2 regions of the Paenibacillus lacisediminis genome follow, and region 2 is predicted to be linked to the other one. Evidence: predicted binding sites of a transcription regulator. Region 2 holds the regulator's gene; the other holds the start of a gene.
The links. Region 2 encodes NrdR, which represses ribonucleotide reductase genes. Its sites were predicted from a motif close to AACACNATATATNGTGTT; they were not measured.

Region 1: a site for NrdR is predicted at 2,740-2,757, ahead of nrdI (class Ib ribonucleoside-diphosphate reductase assembly flavoprotein NrdI). Genes of this name have one in related genera too.

The regions. Positions count from the first base shown of each region.
Region 1 is NZ_JBKIAX020000002.1:353,629-358,807, forward strand. Features, by position in the region: gene nrdF (class 1b ribonucleoside-diphosphate reductase subunit beta) at 1-171, opposite strand, end outside; gene nrdE (class 1b ribonucleoside-diphosphate reductase subunit alpha) at 203-2,287, opposite strand; gene nrdI (class Ib ribonucleoside-diphosphate reductase assembly flavoprotein NrdI) at 2,274-2,633, opposite strand; gene ACLD72_RS04955 (acetate/propionate family kinase) at 3,397-4,638, opposite strand; gene ACLD72_RS04960 (glycyl-radical enzyme activating protein) at 4,678-5,179, opposite strand, start outside.
Region 2 is NZ_JBKIAX020000019.1:59,234-64,412, reverse strand. Features, by position in the region: gene polA (DNA polymerase I) at 1-754, shown strand, start outside; gene mutM (DNA-formamidopyrimidine glycosylase) at 778-1,689, shown strand; gene coaE (dephospho-CoA kinase) at 1,686-2,282, shown strand; gene ACLD72_RS26945 (lytic transglycosylase domain-containing protein) at 2,279-2,842, shown strand; gene ACLD72_RS26940 (alpha/beta-type small acid-soluble spore protein) at 2,910-3,149, opposite strand; gene nrdR (transcriptional regulator NrdR) at 3,275-3,745, shown strand; gene ACLD72_RS26930 (phosphate ABC transporter substrate-binding protein) at 3,945-4,910, shown strand; gene pstC (phosphate ABC transporter permease subunit PstC) at 4,993-5,179, shown strand, end outside.

The DNA of each region.
Region 1 (5,179 bases), on a different contig from region 2:
GACCTTCATATATGCTTCTTTTTCATCGTCGTTTAAAGTCATCCAGGACATTTTGTCGTCGGACAACGGGATTTCGTCATCCGTCCAGAACTGCATGATGTTCTGGTTCCAGAACATCATCGTAAAATCGTCGTCCGGACGGTTCCAGTTTACAGCTCGTAATGCGCACATCGCCGTTCGTTCATCCCTTTCTAATTCTCCATTATACCGAGCAGGTCAGGCATTCTTCCACGGACAGCGTCTTCGTCCGGGTATAATACAGTGACTTCAGCCCTTTATGAGCGGCGTACAAATAGTAACGCGCCAACTGACGGGTCGTCACGTTGCTGTTGACGTGAAGGATCGTCGAGATGCCTTGGTCGACATGCGGCACGATTTCCGCGATCAAGTCGATCACCTTGAACTGGTCCATCTGATAGGCCGATTTATAGAAGAAAATATTTTCCTGGCTAAGATACGGCATCGGATAATACGTCGTCGAGTTCGCGTAGGTCCGGGTTTCAATTTGCTCCACGACCGGCATCACGCTCGAGGTGGCGTTCTGAATGTACGAAATGCTGGCGGTCGGCGCAATCGCCAAACGGTAAGCATGGTACAAGCCGTTTGTCATCACCTGCTGCTTCAACTCAGCCCAGTCCTGTGGAGACGGGATGTGCATGCCTTCGAACAAAGCGGTCACTTTGCCGGAGCGCGGACGGTAGTCCGTATTCAGATAACGGTCGAAATACTCCCCTGTAGCGTAGTCGGATTGTTCGAAGCCGGCGAAGGTCTCTCCGGTTTGCACGGCGATCTCCATGCTCTTTTCCAGGGAATAATAGTTCATCATCATAAAGAACGTGCGGGTAAAATCACGCGCCTCTTCACTCTCGTAAGCGATCTTGTTCTTCGCGAAAAATCCGTGCAGATTCATCACGCCCAGCCCGACGGAATGCATTTCCCGATTCGCTTTGGCGACGCCGGGAGCGTTGGAAATATGCGTCATGTCGCTGACGGACGTGAGTGCGACCATGCCTTCATGCACAGACTCACGGATCTTCTTCCGGTCCATCACGTTCACGATGTTCAGGGAAGCCAGGTTGCAGCTGATGTCGCGGCGGATCGCATCCGCTTGCCCGTAATCGGCGATTTCCGACGTCTCCTGCAATTGGAAGATTTCCGTGCACAGGTTGGACATTTTGATCTTCCCGACCTTGTTCAGCGCATGCTGGTTGTTGGCGTTGCTCTTATTCATGATGTATGGGTAACCGGATTCCAGCTGGACCGTGGCGATCTTGGTCAGCATGTCGCGCGCGCTCATCAGCTTTCTTTTCTTAACCCGTTCGTCGGCAAGCAGTTTGTCGTACATCACGTCCAGATCCATATCGTCCAAATGGGTGCCGTAAGCTTTATATACGCTGTAAGGGCCGAACACGTATAGCGGCTCGTTGTCCTTGGCCAATTGATAGAACCGGTTCGGTACGATCAGCCCAATCGACAAGGTTTTCAGGCGAATCCGTTCGTCGGCGTTGATTTTTTTGCTATCCAAAAATTCCGCGACATCCCAACCGAAAATGTTGTAATATCCCGCGCCCGAGCCTTTGCGCTGCCCCATCTGGTCAGCATAGGAAAAAGCGTCCTCCATCAGCTTCAGCACCGGCATGATCCCTTTGGCCGCGCCTTCCACGCCTTTAATCGCCTCGCCGCGTCCGCGCAGCTTCGACAGGTTCACCGCCACGCCGCCGCCGATTTTGGACAGCTGCATGCAGGTGTTCAGCACGTAGTTGATCGAGTTCAGCGAGTCGTCCATTTCCAGCAGGAAGCAGGACACCATCTCGCCGCGCCGGCTTTTGCCCGCGTTCAGGAACGTCGGGGTGGCCGGCTGCAGCCGCTGCTCCATCATCGAACGGGCCAGCAGGCCGGCGGTTTCCGCGTTGCCGCGGCCGAGGTGCAGCGCCACCGCCGCTACCCGGTCAGGGTAATGCTCCAGATACTTGGACTTATCGTTCGTCTTCAGCGCGTAATCGGTATAAAACTTCGACGCCGCCATATAAGACGGAAATTCAAAATGATAGCCGTGGGTAATGGCATATACGCGTTCGACCTCGTCTTCCGTATACTGTTCGTACACGTTCTCGTAATAATCGTTTTCGATCATGTACCGCACTTTATCGGTCGTGCTCGAAAAGGTCACGCTTTTAAGTTCGACTTCTTGCATAAATTCAGCGACAGCTTCCCGGTCCTTCTCCAGTTGGAAGAACCCGCTCTCGTCCCGCTTCATCAACATGTTGTTTAGTTCAATATGCCGCAACCCGGCTCACCTCCTGCTTAAATCTTTCCGCATCCTGTTTCGTGCCCGACAGCTCGAATTTGCCCACAACGGGAACATGATAGCGCTGCGCAATCAAATCCGCGCTCAAGGCAAAGCGCTCGCCCCAGTTGCGGTTTCCGCTGGCCGCTACACCTAGCAGCCGCTGATGGTTATGCTCGAGAAAAGCGGAGACCTTTGCCGGCACCTGTCCAAACCCCGTTGTATATGTAATCAGCACAAACGGCTCCTCCAGCGTCATATTCTCGTCAATTTGCACGGCCGGCAAATCAAGCTTCTGGATGAACCGTTTCACGTTTCCGGTTTTGGAATCATAGGCAATCAGCATCGTTACTCCCCCACTTTTCTTCTATTACGCGGTAAGTATATGATATAGATGAGATACACACCAAAATCCATTTCACAACAACATATTGGTGTACTTGTTTAATTTAATACCTATATATTGTGTTGTCAACCTGGTAAACGTCCCAAACCGCATCCAAATCCCCTGTGGATAATGTGGAAAATCGATGCAATCCCGCATCATACTAGGGTCCGCTGGGGGACAAGTTGTTGATAAAAAATTTTTAAAAATTTTTCTATCAAAAAAAGATAGATTGCTGTGCGTGGAAGCTACTTTGTTTTGCTTTCCCTTTTGCGGTTTAATTAAGAGTTCGGCAGTTGAGCCCTGGCTTGGCTAGTAGGCTGTTCCTGAAATAATGGAGCATGGTGGCGGCTTCTCTTGAACTGCAAAAGTTAGCTTGCTAAAAAACTCAGCCGGAAACATAAGGGAAAAAAATGGCTCTATTTCGGCGAAATCCCGTTTTGGAGAGAAATAAAGGAAAATTATGGCGCTATTTTCTCAAATCACAGGGGAATGGCCGCTTTTCGCAGCACCCATTGAAAAATAGGGCCAAAAAATTCCGCTAATCAGGACGAACAGGCTCCATTCGGAAAATAAGACCATAAAGTTCCGCTATTTTTTGGATAGACCTCCACCCGACCCGTAGATTTATCACGTTTTTTCTGGATCATTTACTAGGCGTGCAAAAAAACCTTGTCATACCGGCAAACAACCGTTATGACAAGGTTTTTTGACAATGGCCGCATCACAGTAGGACAGACTGGTGCACCGCCGCAGAAGCAGCACGCTGTTGGACGAGCCGCTGTGTATCGCGGGCAATCATCAGCTCTTCGTTGGTGGGGATGATATGCACTGCCACACGGGAGGCGGGGGTGCTGATCTTGCGCTCGCCAGGCGAGCGGCTCCGGTTCAACTTCGGGTCCAACTCCAGCCCCAGATAGGACAGGCTCTCGCAGACCTTGGCGCGGATATAGTCGGAATTCTCTCCGACCCCGCCGGTAAAGATCAGCGCATCCAGACCGTTCAGTACGGCGCAGTAGGAGCCGATGTATTTGCGAATGCGCTGTACATACATATTCAGCGCCAGCCTTGCGCCCTCATGGCCTTCATCGGCGCAGCGGATGATCTCGCGCAAATCGGAGCTCTGGCCGGAGATGCCGGCCAACCCGCTATGCTTGTTCAGCAGCGAATTGATCTCGCCAAGACTCAGATTCTCTTTGGCCATCACAAAGGGAATGATCGCCGGGTCGATATCGCCGCAGCGGGTTCCCATCATCAGGCCTTCCAGCGGGGTCATGCCCATGCTGGTATCAACAGACTTCCCGTCCCGAATGGCGGTAATGCTGGCTCCGTTGCCGATATGGCAGGAGATTACACGGGTTCCCTGGAGGGGTTGGCCGGTAATTTCGCCAAGGCGTACGCTGACATATTTATGCGAGGTTCCATGGAACCCGTATCTTCTGATTTTATGACGGTCATACAAGACTCTGGGCAGCGGATACATGTAGCTCTCCTGCGGCATCGTCTGGTGAAAAGCGGTATCGAACACACACACCATCGGCGTCTCCTTGCCCAGCAGTTGGCGGAACGATTCGATCCCCTTCAGATTGGCCGGATTATGCAGCGGCGCCAGCTCGATATTGCGTCTTACCGCCTGCAGCACCTCATCGCCCAGCAGTGCCGCATCCGAAAAAAATTCACCGCCATGGGCAATCCGGTGCCCTACTGCCGCGATTTCCCGCACCGAGGCGATGGACCCGCTGCCCGGATCCGTCAGCGCCGCAAGCATATGGGTGATGGCCTCCTTATGCTCCAGGATCCGCAGACCGGTCTGCGGAGGCAGCGGTGGCGTACAATCCTGACGATGAATCGCCTGCTCCGTTCCAATCTCTTCAATAATTCCCTTCGCAAGCACCGATTCATCCTGCATATCAAACAGCTGATATTTCAAGGATGAGCTGCCGCTGTTAATGACCAGCACCTTCATAATACGGCTCCCCTCTTCCATCCCTATTTCTTTATAAATTCAACCGCCGATTTGGCAACGCAAGCCATAACCTTCCACCACATGGCGCAGGCTCTCCATCTCTTCGCTTGGCGGTGGAGTTTGTTGCTTCATATGGTATTCCGTGCCCAGATAGGTGTATTTATTCTCGCCCAGCCGGTGAAAAGGCAGCAGATGCAGCTCACGCGCCCCCGGCAATTCCGCGGCAAACGAGGCAATGGCGGCAATCTCATGGATCGTGTTGTTGAAGCCGGGAACGACGGGCACGCGAATAATCACCTGCGCCCCCCGCCTGGCAATCCGCCGGGCGTTCTCCAGAATCAGCGAGTTGGACTGCTTCACATATTCATAGTGTTTACTGTCCTCCATATGCTTGATGTCCAGCAAAACCGTATCGAGCAGCGGCAGCACTTGATCCAGCACGGCCGGATTACAGTAGGCCGTGGTTTCAATCGCTGTGTTCCAGCCTTGATCCTTGCAGGCGCGCAGCAGGTTCAGAGCAAAGTCGCTCTGATAGAGCGGC
Region 2 (5,179 bases):
CCCGATCCGCCTGGAGGAAGGCCGCAAAATCCGCAAAGTGTTCGTTCCTTCGGAGGAAGGCTGGTTTATTCTCGCCGCCGACTACTCCCAAATCGAGCTTCGCGTCCTGGCCCATATTTCCGGCGACAAGGGGCTGCAGGAGGCATTCCTGCACGATATGGACATTCATACGAAGACGGCGATGGACGTGTTTGGCGTCGGGCCGGACGAGGTGGACGCGAATATGCGCCGTTCGGCAAAAGCGGTCAACTTCGGCATCGTGTACGGGATCAGCGATTACGGATTATCCCAGAACCTGAACATTACGCGGAAGGAAGCGGCCCGCTTTATCGAGCAGTATTTTGAAGCGTTCCAGGGTGTTCGCCGGTATATGGACGAGATCGTCAAGGAAGCCAAACGTGACGGTTACGTCAAAACCTTGCTGGAGCGGCGGCGCTATTTGCCGGAAATCAACGCTTCGAACTTCAATTTGCGCTCATTTGCCGAACGCACCGCGATGAATACGCCGATCCAGGGAACCGCAGCGGATATTATCAAGCTGGCGATGGTGAAAATGGACAAGGCGCTTTATGAGCACGGCTTAAAGAGCCGGATGCTGCTGCAGGTGCATGACGAATTGGTGTTTGAAGTCCCTCCGGAGGAGCTGGACTTGATGAAGAAGCTCGTACCCGAAACGATGGAGAACGCGATTAAGCTGTCCGTGCCGCTGAAGGCGGAGGTCAGCAACGGCGGCAACTGGTACGAAGCGAAGTAGAACAAACGAAGAGGTGACTAGCCATGCCGGAATTGCCGGAAGTGGAAACGGTCAGAAGAACGCTGACTGAATTGATCGTGGGGAAAACGATCCGCTCCGTCAAGGTGTACCTGCCGCGAATCATCCAGCGGCCGGACGATATACAGCGGTTTGAGACGGAGCTTGCGGGCCACCGGATCGTGGAAATCGGCCGCAGGGGCAAGTTTTTGCGGATCGTGATGGACGGGCTTGTGCTCGTTTCCCATTTGCGTATGGAGGGCAGATACGGAGTGTATTCCGAGGAGGAGCCCGTCGAAAAGCATACGCATGTCATTTTTAAATTTACCGACGGCACGGAGTTGAGATATAAGGATGTAAGGCAATTTGGCACGATGCATTTGTTTTCCCCGGGGGAGGAATTTGCGAGCAACCCTTTGGCCAAACTGGGAGTGGAACCGCTGGACGATTCATTTACGCCGGAGGTTTTCCGGAAGCTGATGACGCGGCGGACGACAAAAATCAAACCCGCGCTGCTGAACCAGGAATATGTCGTCGGTTTGGGGAATATTTATGTGGATGAAGCTTTATTCCGGGCCGGCATCCATCCGGAGCATCCGGCGGACAAGCTTAGCCGGGCTGATCTCGACCGGCTGCACGAGGCGATCGTGGCCACGCTGAACGAAGCGGTAAACGCCGGCGGCTCCTCGATTAAATCGTATGTGAACGGTCAAGGGGAGATGGGCATGTTCCAGCATGCCTTGCGCATCTACGGGCGGACCGGCGAGGTTTGTCTCGTATGCGGGCATCCGGTGGAAAAGACGGTTGTCGGCGGCCGGGGAACTCATTTTTGCCCCACATGCCAGAAGCCTTACCGGACCGGCCGCGGACGAAGCAAGGTAGGGCCCGGACGAGCCGGTTCCAGCTCCCGCGAAAACAGTGAGGTGTTAAAAGGATGAACATCGGCTTGACCGGAGGCATCGCCACAGGCAAAAGCACGGTATCCCGCATGCTGGTGCGAAAGGGAGCCGTTTTGATCGATGCGGATGTCATCGCCAGGGAAATTATGGAGCCCGGGCATCCGGTGCTGGCTGCGGTGGCGGAGCGCTTCGGACAAGCCGTGCTGCACCCGGACGGGACGCTCAACCGCAAAAAGCTGGGCGAAATCGTGTTCGCGAGCCCTGAGGAGCGAAAAGCGCTGGAGAACCTGACTCATCCGGCGATTCGCGCCGAGATGAGAAAACGCATGGCCGAGCTCGAAGCCGAAGATCCCCGCCGGCTTGTCGTTGCGGATATTCCGCTGCTGTACGAGTCGGGGCTTGAGCGGTTGTATGAACGGATCATGGTGGTTTACGTGCCGAGGGACGTGCAGCTGTCCAGATTGATGGAGCGGGACGTTTTAAGCCGGGAAGAGGCGGAGCGCAGGCTGAATGCGCAAATGGATATCGAACTGAAAAAAGAAAGGGCGGATATCTTGATCGACAACAGCCGTGGACTGGATGAGACGGAGCGTCAGATTGACGGGTTTTGGCGGGATCAGGGACTGCTATGAGGTGGCTTCGCAAAAAAAGAGTGCTGCTATTGTTATTCCTGGGGTTTATCGTTTTGATCTTTTTTAATTCCGCTTGGCTTTCGTTGTTTTATCCGATTTATTATAAAGAGGAAATTCGCTCTCACGCGAAAAACAATGGCATCGACCCGTTTATCGTGGCGGCCATCATTAAAGTGGAGACCAATTACAAGACCGGTGCCCAGTCGAAAAAAGGGGCTTTGGGGATCATGCAAATCATGCCGGACACGGCGAATTGGGTCATCACGAAAGCGGGTTTACCCGATACGTCGCTGGATCAGGTGCAGAATGAGATCGGGACCAACATCGAAATCGGGACCTGGTATTTAAAGTCGCTGTCGGAGCAGTTTGACGGCAATGAAATCGCCATGATCGCCGCCTATAATGCAGGGCCGACTAATGTCAAGAACTGGATCAAAAGCGGGAAATGGGACGGCCGTTTGGAAACGTCCAAAAATATACCCTTTGGTGAAACCCGCCATTACGTTCAGCGGGTAACGCATTACTATAAACAGTATTCCGACATTTACGACGAGTTTTGATTTTGTTGAAAAAAGAAGCACTGACCGGCGTTATCCGCCTGTCAATGCTTCGGGGTGATCGGCGTTATTAGAATTGGCCAGCTTGGCCACCGGCTTGGCCTGCCAGCTGTTGTTCAGCGATAGTAACCAAGCGTTTCGTAATGAAACCACCGATCGAACCGTTTTCGTAGGAAGTCAGGTTACCAGCATATCCGTCTTGTGGGAAAGAGATGCCAAGTTCCTGAGCGATTTCATATTTCATTTGATCCAATGCTCCGGAAGCTTGTCTAACCACCAGGTCGTTCGAAGAGTTATTATTTTGTGCCATGATGTTCACCTCCTTGTGGTTGGTAACAGTATTATGTGCCGGGACTATCAACTTCATTACTTTTTTTCGAAGTTATTTATTGGAATTAATGTAAATTACAATCTGTGGAAAGGAGGGGGCTGACGTTGAAATGTCCGTATTGCGATTATTTGGGGACAAAGGTGCTGGATTCGAGGCCGGCTAACGAAAACAGGTCGATCCGGCGGAGGCGGGAATGCGAGAAATGCAGCCGGCGGTTTACGACCTTTGAAATGGTGGAAGAAATGCCGCTGATCGTCATCAAAAAGGATGGAAGCCGCGAGGAGTTCAGCCGCGAGAAAATGCTGCGCGGCTTGATCCGGGCCTGTGAGAAACGCCCGGTTTCCGTGGAGCGCCTGGAAAGCATCGTGTCCGAGGTGGAGCGGTCCATGCGCCATTCGGCCAATGCCGAAGTGGAAAGCCGCGAGATCGGCGAGCTGGTGATGGAGCAGTTATACCCCGTGGACGAAGTGGCCTATGTTCGTTTTGCTTCGGTGTACCGCCAGTTTAAAGATATCAATATGTTTATGAAGGAACTGACCGGGCTGCTGTCCAAAAATACGAGAGAAATCGAATAACCGAATTTGCATGAACTAACACCGAATGAACACTCCCTGTATCCAACCTTAGGGGAGTGTTTATTTTTGTTTGCCTTTGTCGAAATTAAGGGGGACCCGCCAATGTCATTTTACACAAAGTTTACATTACGAAAACATGGGATTGATCTTCGCCACCTATAATCAGGTTGTAAAACAAATAAGGGGGAAACCTGAGACAATGAAAAAGAGTATGCTTATGGTTTTGACTTTGGTATTAAGCTTGACCTTGGCGGCTTGTGGTCAGGGTGGCAACGCAAAAACTAACACCTCGGGTGCTGCTGAAGGCGGTAACGCAGGGGCGAAGAACGAGGCACCGGCGAACAACGGCGGGAACGCGGCAACTTCCGATTTGTCCGGCTCGGTTCTGGCTGTAGGTTCCTCGGCGCTCCAACCGCTGGTAGATCAAGTTTCGAAAAAATTCATGGAGCAAAATCCAAACGTATCCATTCAGGTTCAAGGCGGAGGCAGCGGCACGGGGCTGACGCAAGTTTCCGGCGGACAGGCTGACATCGGTAACTCCGACGTGTTTGCCGAAGAGAAGCTGGAAGCCGCTCAAGCTTCCGAGCTGGTTGACCACCAAGTAGCGGTTGTCGCTATGGCCGCTGTAGTGAATCCGGATGTGACGATCGACAACCTTACGAAAGACCAATTGGTGCAAATCTTTACGGGTAAAGCAACAAACTGGAAAGACCTGGGCGGCCCGGATCAAAAGATTCAAATCGTAAACCGTCCTTCGAGCTCCGGTACACGCGCTACGTTTGAGAAATACGCACTTGGCACGAAAACGGAAGACCTGCAAGGTTCGATCCAAGAGGATTCCTCCGGTACGGTTAAGAAGCTTGTCGGCGAAACGCCGGGAGCCATCGGTTATCTGGCGCTTTCCTACCTGGATGACACCGTAAAAGCCGTGAAATACGAAGGCGTGGAAGCAACTGTGGATAATGTGGCAAACGGCACTTATCCGGTATGGGCTTACGAGCATATGTACACGAAGGGTGAGCCGAACGAAGTTGTTAAGGCGTTCCTGGATTACATGGTCTCCCCTGATGTACAAGGCGATAACGGCGATGTTGTGGAACTTGGCTATATCCCGGCAAGCAAAATGCAAGTTAAACGTGATGTTGACGGCAACATTACAAAATAATTTACTACGCTAAACATCATAACGGCAGAAGAAGAGGCGGACATTTCTGCCTCTTTCTGTGCTGTGTAAAGGGAGAGGTTTCATGGCTCAGTCCGGCGGAAATAAAAAAGTACAGCCGCACATTATAGAGGAATGGACCGGTAAAATATTTACGTCATTCTGCATCGTGCTATTGGTTGTGACGATTTTCTCGATGGTGTATTTTGTCTCAACCAAAGGTTTAAGCACCTTTTTTCAGGACGGGATTTCGATTCGCCAAATTTTTGGAA